3 regions of the Mesobacillus sp. AQ2 genome follow, and region 1 is predicted to be linked to each of the others. Evidence: riboswitches for the same ligand, from Rfam matches in the RefSeq annotation. Region 1 holds a riboswitch; each other region holds the start of a gene.
The links. A riboswitch is a leader RNA that binds a small molecule or an ion and turns the genes downstream of it on or off. The one in region 1 is predicted to bind cobalamin.
Positions count from the first base shown of each region.

Region 2: it holds a riboswitch for cobalamin, as region 1 does, so the genes downstream of both, QNH36_RS02195 (acyl-CoA thioesterase) here and QNH36_RS01190 (ABC transporter substrate-binding protein) in region 1, are expected to answer to the same signal.
Region 3: it holds a riboswitch for cobalamin, as region 1 does, so the genes downstream of both, QNH36_RS11430 (ABC transporter substrate-binding protein) here and QNH36_RS01190 (ABC transporter substrate-binding protein) in region 1, are expected to answer to the same signal.

Region 1 is NZ_CP126080.1:213,643-219,085, forward strand. Features, by position in the region: gene QNH36_RS01175 (GNAT family N-acetyltransferase) at 1-191, opposite strand, end outside; gene QNH36_RS01180 (FtsW/RodA/SpoVE family cell cycle protein) at 188-1,375, opposite strand; gene QNH36_RS01185 (hypothetical protein) at 1,708-2,484, shown strand; cobalamin riboswitch at 2,551-2,732, shown strand; gene QNH36_RS01190 (ABC transporter substrate-binding protein) at 3,069-4,025, shown strand; gene QNH36_RS01195 (FecCD family ABC transporter permease) at 3,991-5,052, shown strand; gene QNH36_RS01200 (heme ABC transporter ATP-binding protein) at 5,049-5,443, shown strand, end outside.
Region 2 is NZ_CP126080.1:431,609-437,051, forward strand. Features, by position in the region: gene QNH36_RS02175 (MFS transporter) at 1-231, opposite strand, end outside; gene QNH36_RS02180 (DMT family transporter) at 733-1,674, opposite strand; gene QNH36_RS02185 (Lrp/AsnC family transcriptional regulator) at 1,886-2,368, shown strand; gene QNH36_RS02190 (VOC family protein) at 2,486-2,881, shown strand; cobalamin riboswitch at 3,338-3,522, shown strand; gene QNH36_RS02195 (acyl-CoA thioesterase) at 3,683-4,192, shown strand; gene QNH36_RS02200 (ribonucleoside-diphosphate reductase subunit alpha) at 4,170-5,443, shown strand, end outside.
Region 3 is NZ_CP126080.1:2,285,389-2,290,831, reverse strand. Features, by position in the region: gene cobD (threonine-phosphate decarboxylase CobD) at 1-411, opposite strand, end outside; gene cbiB (adenosylcobinamide-phosphate synthase CbiB) at 368-1,351, opposite strand; gene QNH36_RS11435 (adenosylcobinamide amidohydrolase) at 1,348-2,151, opposite strand; gene QNH36_RS11430 (ABC transporter substrate-binding protein) at 2,117-3,085, opposite strand; cobalamin riboswitch at 3,261-3,459, opposite strand; gene QNH36_RS11425 (DUF2515 family protein) at 3,655-4,788, opposite strand; gene shc (squalene--hopene cyclase) at 4,905-5,443, shown strand, end outside.

The DNA of each region.
Region 1 (5,443 bases):
AACTCAAGCTCATTGACCGATACATTCGCGATCACCCGACCGCCATCCGTAAAGGAAAACGGAATATATCGACTTCCCCAATACCCTTTTTCATGCCAGTTGGTAAAATCAAGTCCGAAAATGTCGGAGGCAAGCTGGATGAAACTTCCCCTCAAAACATTATTATCACGATAATTGCTTACTAGCTTCATAGATCAAAACTCCTGTCTCTTGAGGCAAACATATAGGTTCTATGATGGAACCGGATTCCATAAATCAGCCCCATCGCCAGCATATTGCCCATAAGCGAGCTTCCCCCATAACTGATGAAAGGCAGCGGGATTCCCGTTATCGGCAGCAGCTGGATGGTCATTCCGACGTTTTGGAAGACGTGGAAAGTAATCATGCTAATGACACCTGCACTAATATAGGTATTGAAAGGGTCATTCGTATCCAGTGCCGTTTTTGTCAGATGGTAGATAAGCAGAAAGTACAGGCTAATGACAAAACTGCCGCCGACAAAGCCGAATTCCTCGCCAATGACACTGAAAATAAAGTCTGTATGGCTTTCAGGAATATAGACTTCACTGCCATTGAGACCTTTTCCAGTCAGCATGCCAGAGCCAATCGCACTGAGGGATTTTAGCAGATGGTAGCCATATTCCGGGTAGCTCTCCGGATCAAGCCAGGCATAGATGCGCCCAAACTGATACGTTTTTACCCCCAGGTATTTTTTCAGGATCTCAGGCTTCCAGATGACGAGATACAGAATGCCGGCCCCAAGTACAGCTCCACCGCCATAGAGAGGCAGGATGATTTTCCACGTAATGCCTGAAACTAGGATGATTCCTGTGAAAATCGCAATCACGACCAGGGAAGTTCCGAGGTCAGGCTGCATCATGATCATCCCTAACGGTAAGGCGGTGATAAGGCCAAGCTTGATGAACAGCAGGAAATCTGTTTGGAGTGTCTTTCTAGGATGATTTTTATGGTGGGTATAGATGGCGCTGCTCAAGGCAAGAATCAAAAAGACTTTCATGAATTCAGAAGGCTGGATTGAACCGAATGGCTCGATGAAAAACCAGCTTTTGGCCCCGTTTCTTTCTTCGGCAATGCTGGCAGGAGCGAAAAACAGGAAGACGAGCAGGAAAACTCCGAAGCCGTATAAATACCAGGAGAGCTTGCGGTATTGTTCACTGTCGAACATCATTACTACTGCAATGATACCTGAACCGACGACATACCAGAATATTTGCTTATATAAAAAGTTCTGGCCAACATATTGCCCGGTCTTCTGGGCGCTATAAATGGCGAGACAGCTTGTCAGAAAAAACAGCAATAAGAGAAGTGTTAACGTCCAATCAAAGCGGTCGAATTTTTTTGTGGATTTATCCATTTGCTACACCCTGTCCAAAATCATTTTTACAATAATCGTTTACCAGGTATCTTTCGCCTGTACGAGAATGTATTACCATTTTATGCTAGCAGACGAATATTATCCTCACAATCCCTGAGCAGGTAATATGTCCCTATAAGTATTAGACGAATGACAGGAGGGTTTAGTTTCTTTTGAAAAGGGATTCTTTTAATCGGAAAGGTGGATAATAATTATGTTTTTGAGGATTCAAAATAAGATATTTTCCACCGTTTTTGTTAGAATGGAAGAAGCGTCATTTGTACGGAGCCGCTGGCATTCTGCAGCTTAGAATTTTCCGGGAGGTTTTGCTGTTGAAAAAGAACCATCCTTATAGCAGGGATTTATTATATCTCCACATGAACGAACGGGACCATTATGTACTTTCGCACGGAATCGAATTCCATGAATTTTCGAGGTCGCTGCCTGATCCATTTAACCATCTTTTGCTGTTGAAGCATCGCTATGAGGATGGCGAATTCAACAGGCATACTTTATTTGAGTATGTACCAGGAGATAGTGCCGAAAAGCTGGTAGGAGCCAATGTACATGCATATGGGGATTTTTGCTGGATTGATTTTGAGGAAGTGGAAGCACTGAATGTGCTGACGGCCCAGGAAATTGCCGAACTTCTTTATCTCGGGCATATCAAGCATCATTTGAAGCTGCCTTTTTACAATCAGCTTAATAATCGTTTTGTGTACCTGTCCAATGAGGACGGCTGGTTCAATAAGATCTATTACCGCAATTTCAATGACTTTTTCCGCATGCTTGGCAATGTCCTGTCAGGAAAACTCGGAGAAATGAAACCGGAAAAAACGCTGCTTGGAATCCGGAAAAAGAAGTCCTATCCATCTGTAAGCAAGGAAATCCTGAAATCACTGATACCAGCCTTGAAGGAAGGGGCTGTGTTTTCGCTGAAGAATATCCAGCAGAACCGCAACAAGATTGAAATACCGATCTGGATTATCGGAGATTTTGCCAACATGGATGATATGCAGGATGAATATAAAGAAGCAAGCCGCAGCAATCCTGACGGCAGACTTGTTTTCGATAAAAAGTTGAAGGAATGGAGCTTGCTTGCACAATAAGTCGAAAAAACAAAATTTTTGCAGCAACTTTTGGCAATTCGTGTATAATGAGTTGGAGCGGAAAATTACATAACGATCTGAACAGGTGTCTTTTATAACAAGACTTAATAGGGAAGTTGGTGAAAATCCAACGCGGTCCCGCCACTGTAAATGGGAGCAAGCTGCAACATGCCACTGTACAAATGTATGGGAAGGCGCAGCGAGCATTGACCATGAGCCAGGAGACCTGCCTGTCCATTGCACCAAGCAAACCTACGAGGATAGGGAGGTGCCGACAGGCTTTATGTCTTTTTTATAAAACATTTGCTTACTCGGACATCTCCCCTTCAGGTGGAGATGTTTTTTATTTTATATTATTAGTTTTGTTGAAGAACAATGCTGGTACTTAGCATCCTGTTGATTGTAGTGGAAGTCGCGTAGACTCCTCCGAAAATGCTAACGCATTTCCATCGTGCGTGGGCTAACTCGAGGAGGCTATTCAGTGTCCTGCGGGCTCAGCGCCAGCCCCGCGGAAAGCGAAGCGCCTGGAACGAAAATCAACAGCCTGATTAGACAAAGCTGATCGAAAAATGGAGGAGAAGTAAATGAAGAAATTATTGTTGATATGGGTGGCGGCTGCCATGATCCTGGCTGGCTGCGCTACTGATGCACAGCCAGAAAAAAAGGAAGGTGAAAAAAACGCGCAGGAACAGAAGACAGGATTTCCTGTCACGGTAAAAGATGCGTTTGATGAAGAAGTTGTCATTGAAGAAAAGCCTGAAAAGATCATTTCCCTGATTCCGAGCAACACGGAAATCGTTTATGCGCTTGACAGCGGGGACGCAATTGTCGGCGTCACAGATTTCGACAATTATCCAGAAGAAGCAATGTCTAAGGAAAAAGTCGGCGGAATCGAGTTTAATATTGAAAAAATGATCTCGCTGAAGCCGGATCTTGTCCTTGCCCCTGGGTCCACCGCAGACACGGCCAAAGAAGGTCTGCAGCAACTAAAGGACGCAGGAATTGCGGTTGTCGTGGTGAATGATGCGCAGTCATTTGAAGAAGTGTATCAGTCAATCGAGATGATTGGAAAATCGATTGGTGAGACTGAAAAAGCAGCCGAGCTAGTAGATTCGATGAAAAGCAGCTTCGCAGAACTGAAAAAGAAAGCTGAATCCATTAAGCCAGAAGAGCAAAAGACTGTATTTGTTGAGGTCTCGCCTGAACCGGAAATCTACACAGCCGGCAATCATACGTTTATCAATGAAATGCTTGAGTTGATTGGTGCGAAGAACGCTGCCGGTGACATGGAAGGCTGGCCGAAAGTCGACCCGGAAGTCATGGTTGAGCGTAATCCGGATGTCATTGTGACAACCTATGGATATTATACGGAAAAGCCAGTTGAGAAGGTGCTTGCGCGGAAGGGCTGGAACAATGTAAAAGCGGTCAAGGACCAGCAGGTATTCGATGTCCACTCCGATCTTGTTACCCGTTCTGGCCCAAGGCTCGCTGAAGGAGCGGAGGTACTTGCAAAAGCCATTTACCCGGACGTTTTTAAATAATAAAGGATTAGCATATGTTTTTGCTGCAGCATTTTTGATCATCTCAATGCTGCTGGGAATATCAATCGGAACGGTTTCCATTCCTGTACCCGCTATCATTAAAATCATTGGTGCTGACATTTTCCGATTTCAGGGACAGGGAATCGATCCCATGCATGCAAGTATTGTTATGGAAATCAGGCTGCCCCGCGTGCTGCTGGCAGGCTTAGTTGGTGCGTCACTGGCGATCGCTGGTGCCGCATTCCAGGGCCTGCTGCGAAATCCGCTGGCAGATCCGTATACGCTCGGGATTTCATCAGGTGCCTCCATTGGTGCTGTCGTTACGCTGTTTTTTGGCCTTTCACTGCCGCTGATCGGTGCCTTTACCTTGCCGGTGCTCAGCATTCTGTTCGCATTCGCCACTGTGTTGTTTGTGCTGTTTTTTGCCCGGAAAGTCGACAGGCTGCTCAGGGTGGAAACCATTATTTTGACGGGAATCATTTTAAGCTCCTTTCTCGGATCGTTCATTTCGCTTATGATTGCTCTCTCAGGCGAAGAGCTGAGGCAAATCATTGGCTGGCTGCTCGGCAGCGTATCGATGCGCGGCTGGGAGTATATAAAAATCATTTTTCCTTTCTTTATGATTGGTCTGGTGATTTTACTGGCAAATACAAGGGAATTGAATGCAATGTCCTTTGGTGAGGAACGGGCACAGCATCTCGGCGTCAATGTCGAGCGTCGGAAGCTTTTGATTTTGCTGTCGGGTTCCCTTTTAACAGGTTCAGCGGTTGCTGTATCGGGGACGATTGGTTTCGTTGGTCTCGTCATTCCGCATCTGACCAGGACTGGCTGGGGACCTGACCATCGTCATTTGCTGCCGTTATCGGTGCTGATTGGCGGTGGATTCCTGATTCTTGCTGATTTAATATCCCGGACTATCATCGCACCCTCGGAATTGCCGATTGGCGTAATCACGGCATTAATCGGAGCACCGGTTTTTGCGTTAATTTTAATGAAAAATCGCAGGGAAAGAAGTGCTGGCCGATGATCACAGTGAAGAATTTGACAGGCGGATATGCGGGCGGCGAGGTGCTGAAGGAAATCTCCTTTGAGGTTGGCAAGGGTGAGTTGTTCGGAATTCTTGGACCAAACGGAAGCGGGAAAACCACGCTGTTAAAAATGATCAGCGGCGCTTTGGAATTCCGGGAAGGTGCCATCGAGCTGGATAGCCGGCCATTGACCCAGTATACACCGAAGCAGCTTGCGAGGATGATGGCAGTCCTGCCGCAGCATTCTGACCAGGCCTTCCCGTATAGTGTGAAAGAGACCGTTTCGCTTGGCCGTTATGCGCACCAGAAAGGGTGGTTCCACAGCTGGAGTGATGAGGATGAAGAGATTGTCCTCAAGGTGATGGACCAGACAGGGATCACCCATCTCCA
Region 2 (5,443 bases), 220 kb from region 1:
CAGCGTGGCACCAACAAGACCAGGCATGGCTGCCAATGCGAAAAGCTGTTGATCAGTAAAATTAAAACCAATATCATTAAGGCGAATTGCAACCACAGACCAGATTTGCCAGACAATGAATGCGAGCATCAAGGAAGGTACCGAAATCCATAAGTTACGTTGGGCATGTTTTTTTCCTTCAGATTGCCAGAAACGATCGTCTTCAGGGTTCCATGTATTTATGCGAGCCATTTTAATTCCTCCATATGTGATATGAGTGTTTACAAGATTAATAAACCATTTATATCACACATCAGTTGTGACGAACCTCACATCTGGAGACACCATCACAATTCTGTCAAAAAGTCTTGAACAAATTTTGACAAGGAGCAGTGTAAGTCTGAGGGAAAACACCTATAGGGGTGTTTGGGCATGGGGAGTCTATTTTGATTTATGGCGCTCAAACGGATTAATTTACATGGAGAAAACATAAAAAGTCTGCGATACATGACAACGAGATCGGGGTTAGCCTCGAAATAGAGGCAAAAAGCATGTCCGGGCGCCTCACTAATTCATGTTATTGGCGAAAATTCCAATATATCGACCACATTTTAAAATATATCAGCGGATTTTTGATTTTATCGGCCACATTTAAGATTATATCGACCACATTTCGCAATATATCGACCAACTCATTATGGAATCCAGAAACATAAAAAAGCCTTATTCGGTTATGGATAAGGCTGTTCTTTGTTAATTTCTTTGCTTGATTGGCTCTCCAGCTAAAATAGGTCTAGAAATTGCCAGCTGCTTTTCTTTTAAAGGAGCAGGCTTGTTTTTCAAAAAGGTAAATAAGAAGCAGCCTGCGATGACGATGATACTGCCGGCGCCCTGGGTCCATGTCATTTTTTCACCCAAAAAAGCAAAGGCTAAAACAGCTGTGAATACTGGGTTGAAATTCAGAAACAGCCCGGCGGCACTTGGGCCGAGTTTATTTACCCCGATATTCCATAGGACCATGCAAAGGACTGTGGAGATCAGGCCTGTATATAAAATAGATTGGATGAATGATGCATTTACGTTTGTGACTGTGAAATCTGAAATCGTAAAAGGCAGAAGGACCAGCAAACCGAAAATGCCAGAATAAAGGGTGGACATCATCGGTGTAACGGATGCCATCGCCCATTTGCTAAAGACCGAATACATTCCCCACATGCCCACTGCTGCCAGCATATAGATATCCCCAGTGTTGACCTTCAAGGCAAACAATGACTCGAAATTTCCTTTTGAAAGAACAAGCAAAACGCCAAATAATGAGACGACCATTGAAAGGACCTGAAGAGAGTTTATTTTTTCCTTTAGAAAAAAGAAAGAGAATGCAGCAATTGAAAACATGTTTAACGTCGATATTAAACCGACGTTGGTAGCCGACGTCTTTTCCAGGGCCATGAATTGCAATGCCTGAAACAAGGCCACGCCAGTGACCCCCATCAAAAATAACGGGAGGATCGATTCCTTTGGAGGAATCAGCTTTTTTTCTATCCGCCAGACAAGCGGGATCAGGAAGATGATTGCAATAGCCCATCTTAGGATGGTCAGGGTGGCAGGGGAAGCATGCTCAACTAGCGTTTTTCCCACGATAAAATTACCGCCCCAAAGAAAGCTGGTCAGTAGCAATAAGATATAATATTTCACGTCATTTAGCTCCCCTTCTAAAAGAGCCATTGTGCACAATGACATTGTTCATATGAATTATTTTAACATTTTAGTTAAAAAACATAATGATATTTTGTATAATTTATATTATTTGAAATAAATGAAAGTAATATAGGTTTTTAGTTTAAAAAATTCATTTTCGAATAGTGGTTAGATCTGTTTTTTGAATAATTGAAAAGGGTGATGAGTCATGGAGTCGATTGTCAGCAAAGTTTTGGACAATGTGGATATTAGAATTTTGGATTTACTGCAAAAGGATGCACAGCTAAGCAATCTTGAACTGTCAAAGCGTGTGAATTTATCGGCACCGGCGGTTCATGCAAGAATCAAGAGATTGGAGTCTGAAGGATATATCAAAAAGCAGGTCGCGATTTTAAATCATGAGAAGCTTGGTTTTGATTTGCTATGCTTTGTATTTATAAGCACCAATATGCACCAGGCTGAAAAGCTCGCATCACTGGAAGGTTCATTGGAAGCAATGAAGGAAGTCCTCGAGTGTCATTGCTTATCAGGCGAGTATGATTATCTGCTAAAGGTTGCCTGCAAGGATCGCAAAGGCCTGGAGATATTTATTAGAAAGCTGAATGAGCTGGGGGTCACCAGGATACAAACAAGCCTTGCTTTGAGGGAAATTAAGGATTCTACCGTTTTGCCAATACATGGTGATGAATAAAAAGTTAGATTTTTAAAAATATTGAATATATTTGTTTGGATATCCTATAATAAAGGGAGATAAGTTTGTCCTCACGATATACATAAATAGCATCTAATTTTTATTCAGGAGGTTATCATGGGTAGATTAGTTCATTTTGAAATTCATGTGAGTGATATGGATCGGGCTAAGAAGTTTTATGGAGAGGTATTCGGATGGTCATTTCAAGATTGGAGTGAATATGCAGGAATGCCATACTTCGGTGCTGTGACTGGCGATGAAAAAGAGCCTGGAATCAATGGTGCATTAATGCAGCGGCAGAGTGCTCCTCCAGAAGCTAACCAAGCATTAAATGGATTTGCATGCACAATGGGAGTAGAAAACTATGATGAAACTGAAGCGAAAATTCTCGAAAACGGCGGCAATGTGTCAATACCGAAATATGCCCTCCCTGGAATGGCGTGGCAAGGATATTATAACGATACTGAAGGAAATGTCTTCGGAATTCATCAACCTGATGAGAATGCGAAATAGAATCTTTGGTAGGTGAACAATATCCGAGATGATTGAATAAGTGCGCTCGAGGCATGGCCAAAACTTAAATCCACAAAAGACTTCTTCTTGTGGATTTTTTTTGTGCCCGTAATGTTTAATCAAACGTTTGATTAAATTTATTGATAATAAGCGAATTCAGGTTGAGCGTGGCCGGCCCCCATGGGATTCTCCGCTTGCGGGGTTATGTTCCAAGCATCAGCGTTTCAATTTATTGGCGAAAATTTAATTATATCGGCCATATTTCCAAATATATCAGCGGATTTTTGATTTTATCGACCACATTTAAAGATTTATCGACCACATTTCGCAATATATCGACCACACTCATAATTGGCGTGCTGTTATGAAAATAGTTGAAAAACCCTCAGAGATGATTTACTATCAATTCATAACACGATATATTGTGTTGGAAAGAGATTAATATAACTAAATATTGAAATTGCCGGTAAGTATGGTGTCTGAACAAGACTTAATAGGGAATCTGGTGAAAGTCCAGAACTGTTCCCGCAACTGTAAGTGCTGACGAAATAAGGATGAACCACTGTCTTAAAAATGGATGGGAAGGCCTTAAAGTAGGGTGAAGCACAAGTCAGGAGACCTGCCATATTTATGCGTGTTATCTTCTTCGGGAATTGGGAAGGTATTACGGGGATAAATTGATAGGCTCATGTAGTTTTGCAGATACATATGAGGTGTTAATTGATCAACGTTACTTAAACCCATCTTTCGAGATGGGTTTTTCTCATTTTCAGGGAGCATTTTTCAAACAGGAGGTCAGGAATGGAAGGATTATCTACAAATGTGTCCAGGACTTTGCAGAACCGGCTGGTTTTGCCTCCGGACACGAATCATCTTGGAACGATTTTTGGCGGCACCGTGTTGTCCTATATTGATGAAATCGCAGCGATTGCAGCGATGAAGCACAGCAGGATGGCAGTTGTTACGGCTTCGATTGACTCAGTGAATTTCCTGTCATCGGCAGTAGTGGGCGATATCTTAACGCTTGAAGCTGTGGTGATTTCAACAGGGAGGACGTCGATGGAAGTGTTCGTGAAAGTGGAAAGCGAGAACTTGAATACGCGTAAAAAGACTTTGACGACCACCTCGATTTTAACCATGGTGGCAAAGGATGAAAAAGGTGTGCCCGTTCCGGTCGCCGGGGTCATTCCGGAAAGTATTGAAGAATGGGAGCTGTTCAACACGGCGGACATGAGAAAGCAGCATAGGCTGGAAAAGAAAAAAAGTAAACAAGCAGGAGGAGTCATCGATGAAAATTCAAGTAAAGGATGATCATTCAGCCAAACGGATTGCAGAAATTGAACAATCGTTCCCTCAATTAAATTTTTCACCATTCAAAGAAAAGGTCGACCAGGTCCTTGAAGCCAAGAATATGACAGACGATCAACTCGAGAACATGTTAATTTTGACAGCAGTCGAACGAATCGGCCGTATTGAACCTGACTGGACCTATGTGGCAGCACGCTTTTACTTGAAGAAATTGTACAAGCTTAGTGCAGGATTTCGGGAAGGAGTTGGTTATGGATCCTTCTATGATTTAATCAATAGACTGATAGGAATTGGGATTTATGATAGCCGAATAGTAAAGGCTTATTCCCAGGAAGAAATCGAATATCTTGAAAAAGTGATCGATCCCGAGAGAGACAAATTATTTACCTACATAGGGCTTGCCACGATGGCGGAAAGGTATCTTGCACGCACTCAAAAAGGCGATTTTGCGGAGCTGCCGCAGGAGAGATTCATGATCATCGCGATGACCTTGCTGGCAGAAGAACCGATGGAAAAGCGGCTTGGATTGGTAGAGGAGGCATACTGGGCGCTGTCCAATCTCTATATGACCGTAGCAACACCGACACTTGCGAATGCTGGCAAAAGCTATGGCCAGCTGTCGAGCTGCTTTATTGATACGGTAGCGGATGATTTAAGAAGCATCTATGATTCCAACACGGATATCTCAACCTTGAGCAAGAATGGCGGCGGCATAGGCGTGTACCTGGGCAAAATCAGAAGCCGCGGCAGTGATATCAAAGGTTTCAAAGGAATCAGTTCCGGAGTGATCCCGTGGATGAAACAGCTGAATAACACCGCGGTTTCGGTCGATCAATTAGGGCAGCGGCAGGGTGCAATTGCTGTTTACCTTGATGTCTGGCATAAAGATATCTTCCCGTTCCTTGATGCAAAGCTGAACAATGGTGACGAGCGCCAGCGGACCCATGATATATTCACAGGCATTTGCATTCCTGATTTATTTATGGAACAGGTAGAAAAACGGGGCGACTGGTATCTGTTTGATCCACATGAAGTAAGGCGGGTAATGGGATTTTCGCTTGAAGATCATTTTGATGAGGAAAAGGGTGCAGGTTCATTCCGGGAAAAGTATTGGGCATGCGTCAACCATCCAGGGTTGTCACGTGAAGTGGTGCCGGCAATTGAAATCTTTAAATCGATCATGGTCTCTCAGCTAGAAACCGGCACGCCTTACATGTTTTACAGGGATCAGGTCAACAGGCTGAATGCCAATCA
Region 3 (5,443 bases), 2.1 Mb from region 1:
TAAATTATCATCCCTCCATTCCCATCCCTCATCTAGCTTGTGATACTGCACATGGCAGCCACTCACCCTGCAAGCTTCTTCATATTCCGAAAAAGAAGGCTGGACAATCACCGCCCGCTTTCCAGCAAGCATCCTGCCAATCAGCGAAATGATTTCAGCACCACCATTCCCAAGCAGGACATGGCTTTCGTGCAATCCTTCTTTTTTTGCAATCTTACTTTTTAAAATCGTCCCATGTGGATCTGGATACTCCATAACAGACTCAAGAAGCCGAAACCAATTCTCTTTTAACACAGGAGGCGGACCAAGCGGATTAATGTTGGCGCTGAAATCCAGCTTTTCCTTTGGAACCGGCAGATTCATTGCTTCAAATAAATAGTGTGGATTGGCACCATGAGATGGCCATTTCAACAAGAATCCCCCCAAGCCACAGCACTGCCAGAAAAAGCGGAACAGTCGCTGTTACTATTTTGTTTGCTGCTAAAATATGATTTTTCTCTAATATAACTAGTGCTTCGCCCATCGCAGCGCGTTCTGAAACAATCCCTTTATAATAATTTGTGCCCCCGAGCTGGACACCCAATATGGCTGCCACCGCTGCCTCGCCCCAGCCGCTGTTTGGGCTCGGGTGCTTCTTGGCATCGCGCCTGACCATTTTCCAGGCTGCCATTCTTGTGATGTAAAGCGGGCGGTTCATCATGACCATACAAAGTGAAGTAATCCTGCTTGGCACCCAGTTCACCAAATCATCAAGTTTTGCCGATGCCCAGCCAAAGTCCAAGTATTGATTATTTTTATATCCGACCATCGAATCACAGGTATTAATTGCCCGATACATAAGCGCAAGCGGTGCACCGCCAATTACGGCACAGAATAGTGGGGCTGTGATGCCATCGCTCGTATTTTCGGCAACCGTCTCGACAGCAGCCCGGACAATTTCTGGTTCTTCAAGCTGCTCTGTATCACGGCCAACAATCCAGGATAGCTTATGCCTCGACTCTTTCAAATCATGGTCTGCAAGTGGATAATAGACCGATAATCCGGCTTCTATCAGGCTTTTTTGAGCAATTGCAGTCGAAATCATCACAGCTTCCAACAGGATTCCTGCTAAGGGATGCAGGAAGTAAAAGAATGATGTAAGCAGAACACCGATGCCTCCAACAATTAACAGGACGGCAGCGACCATTGCCATTCCTTTGGCTTTTCTGCCGCTGCCTCTATTCATTCTACTGTCTAATTTGTAAATAAGCGTTCCCATCCATTTCACCGGATGCGGCCAGTCAGGCGGATCACCAATATACCAATCAAGAATGACCGCCAGTGTCACGGCGATAAGGTGATTAAAGATCATGTCTTCACCCTTTTCTTGCTGTTCCTGATTGCTTCCACGGTACATTCATGGACTCCCCTGCCAATGATTCGTCCCAGGGGAGTAATCGTGCCGGCGTAGTCAATTTTTTGCCCCTGCTGTGTTGAGGCAACCAGGATGCTGTCAGTGGATGTACCTGTTGCCACTGACCCTGATAGCTTATCCCTTATTTCCAGATCGTGAAGCGCCTTTGTCTTCGCTTCAGTAGCTGTCATGATGCTCTGAATGAAAGCTTCCTCAGTCAGTTCTCCGCTGACGAATATCCAAATGTTTATCGTTCCAGGCGACATATCAAAAGAATAATACTCACTGCTTTTCGTGGCGTCTACAGCGTTTCCAACACCTGCCGTAACAACGATAAAGATTGAAAATCCTTCTGCCTGATAGTGCTTATAGGATACATCTTCTAGCATGACTGCCGTCATCATCCCGACCGTATCTTCAGGCTGTAATCCCTGCTCCTTCAAATATTGGATCATTTCTTCCCTATGGTCGCTGCAGTCATACCCTTTGTCCACATGCCGGTTTACAAAAGTGCTGTACCAGCCGGTTCCCGCTCCGACAACTCCTGAAGACATCGTTCTTAATGGGAGTGGAGAATTCAAGACAATGTAATCTTGCTTCATCTTAAGATGATTTTCTCCTATTTTTACTTGTGCTGGTTCATCTGAGCAGCCTGCTGGATTCAAGCCTATTTCCTGCGCAGCAGCCATTGACTGTGCCAGCTTTTTTGTGATCTTCTGCAAATTATTTAAAAACATCCGGGTAAACGGCTTTGGCAAGCTCCTCTACTCCTTCTGTCAATCTCGGCCCAGTTCTTGTCACCTTATCGGAATGAACATCAACCACGCGGTTTTCCTTTACTGCAGTGATCTTGTCCCAGCCTTTCCGGCTTATCACATTTTTCACCGGCTCATTGGTATAGTATCCATGCGTCGTGATGATCACATCCGGATTACTCTTAATGATGGCCTCTGGGTCCAGCTTTGGCCAACCTTCTTCTTTTACAGTGTTATCCGCATTAATGATTTGCAGCATTTCGTCAATGAAGGTTTTCTTGCCAGCTGCATAAATTTCCGGTGTTGGTGATACTTCAACAAATACGGACTTTCTGTCTTCTTCTTTGATTTCCTTTGCTTGTGTTTTGATTTCTTCAATCTTTTTCTTCATGTCTGCAATCAAAGTATCGGCCTTTTCCTGTTCACCTAAGGCAGTACCAATCATGCTGATCGATTCATAGACTGCATCGAATGTCGTTGCGTCGTTGACTACCAGGACAGTGATTCCGGCATCCTTAAGCTGCTGGAGGCCAGCACCAGACGTATGTGCACCTGAAGCATGTGCAAGGACCAGATCAGGCTTTAAAGAAATGATTTTCTCAACATTAAATTCCATTCCGCCAATTTTCTCTTTCTCGGCCACTTCTTCAGGGAAATTATCAAAATCAGAAACTCCAATAATTTGATCATCAAGACCTAACCCGTATGCAATTTCTGTATTGCTTGGAATCAGGGAAACAATTTTTTCAGGCTTCGATTCGATTGTGACTTCTTGTCCAGTTCCATCCTTTATGCTCACTGGGAACTTTGCTTCTTCCTGTTGAACCGTTTCAGTTTTATTTGTCTTTCCCGCGTTGGACTGCTCAGCATTACCACACCCTGCCAATGCGCCAATTGTTAATAATAGTGCGAATAAAAATGCATTCAATTTCTTCATCTGTCATTCCTCCGAATTATCTTCTCAATTTTTTTCAAAACAAACTTTTTGCACAACAAAAAAAATCGGTCTATAAAACTAAAAAAACACCTCCATTTTACTCATGGAGATGTTTGTATCGGTTCCTCTAATAAAAAGCCAGAATCGTTCCCAAACACCTCCTATCCTCGTAGGTTGTGAAGCGAAGAATCAGGCAGGTCTCCTGGCTTCTGGTCATTGCTATCAAGCGCCTTCCCATACAAACAGTACAGTGGCATAAAGCTTGAAGCTCCCAGTTACAGTGGCGGGACCGCGTTGGAATTTCACCAACTTCCCTATTAAGTCTCTAAACTACTCAAATTCGTCTAGCAGACACCAGATTCTTTATGTATTAAATTTTCCGCTGGTTTCAATTATACACAATTCATGTCGAAAAAAGTGTGAATTTGGATAAATTATCTAAAATTAAATTTTAATAAGGGTCAAAAGCAGTAGGATACCATAAATAAAAAATCAAAAGACATCAATATAGCCTTTTGATTTTAAAGTTATGACTATCCTAATATTGTTTAGAAACTGCTCATGTTTGATTATTCTTCTCGCAATAGAATGGCTTCCTTCGCCATGACTGCAAGTTCAATTTTTTCAATGGTTTTGCAATAATTAGTTAAAATCTCTCCATCCACACTGACTTCCTTATGAAAATAATCGAGTACATGCCAATCCTCAAACCAATCCCCGCTCTCTGCCTCTTCATGAGGGGTATCCGGCCAGGCGTATTTCAAGGGCGGGCTGTATAGCCGCTCTGCCCCCTTTCTCAACTCGCAATTCTTGACCCGTCGCTTATAAAGGGAACGGGGAAAAGATTCATTGATATCATTAAACAAATGTGGCCAATAATCTTTTCTTGAGCCCGTGTGAGGGTGTTCATGGGCCCATTTCAAGACCCGAGCCAGAATTCTTTCTTGCTGAAAAAGAAGCGAATACAACTTTTTTCCGAATAAAATTCTCTCGTGGAGCGAAGTGAAGTAGCGCAACGTGCCGCCATTAAGTGAAGCTTTCACCTTTTTGTTCCCGGCACAACAGGGAAAAATGATATTGTTGAAATTCAAAAAATCGTACATTTTAAAGCTGACCGTACCTGTTACGATTTTTTTATAATGCTGGTTTTGGATCAATCTTTTTTCCAGATAGCTTTGTTCATTGATCACCATCGCAAACGCCAATGCAGCTTGATCACCACTGTTCCAAAAGTAACGCCACATCGTTTCCATGAAGGTGGAAACATGAAAATAACGTAAAAGATGGAACATTTCCTTTCTGCCTCTCACACTCAGGTCATAGATCAAAAATTGAGGATACACATCTTGAAATATCAACCAGCTGCCGCGCTCCAAAAAGGAAAAAAAGTCTTTCTGATCCTTATCAGATAAAAGCTTTGTCAGCAACTCCCCTTTTAAATCCGTCATGTTCCATCCGACGTTTCGCGATACCATATGTCCGAGAAATGCCCAATGTATTTCAGGGTGCTGAAGATAAAAATCAAAATACGCCTGCGTCCGTGTTACATTGTTTCGATTGAGTTGTCTCGTCTGCTCTTTTATAAAATAAATCCATCCTTTATCTTTTTCTGATAAATCAGGCAGATGACCGAAAGCTTTCTTTTTCGACTTTTTCTTTAATTCTTTTTTTACATCTGAGAAAGATTTAAGCAAGAACGGCATCATCCTTCATAAACGTTCATTTTGTGTGGATCATTCATTCCCATCAAAGGAATGCATATTCATTTTGCACAAGGAATATGAATACAAAGATGAATACTTAGGAGAGGAGCGGTTATATGAGGCATCGGGTATATAAGGAAATGAACAGAATCGCTGATCAGTTGATCCAGGACCAATCAGACAACGGTGCCTGGCATTATCCTTTCGAGACAGGGATCCAAACGGACTGCAGTATGATTATCTTATTACGGACGTTGGAGATAAAAGATGAAGAATTCATAAAAGAATTGGTGGATCGGATCGCCGGAGAACAGCAGGAAGATGGGTCGTGGAAGCTGTTTCACGACCAGGAAAAAGGAAATCTGACATCCACTGTGGAAGCTTATTATGCCCTCCTTTATTCTGGTTACAGGAATAAAAAAGACAAGGATATACAGGCCGCCAGGAAGTTTATTTTGGCCAACGGAGGTGCCTCGGAAGTCCATTTGTTTTTAAAAATCATGCTGGCCCTGACAGGACAATGTGAGTGGCCCCACCTCCCCATTAATATTGAAGTGATGCTTATACCAGACACCTTCCCAATCAATCTTTTTGACCTCTCCGTATACGGAAGAGCCAACCTTATCCCTTTTTTGATACTCGCCAATACGAATTT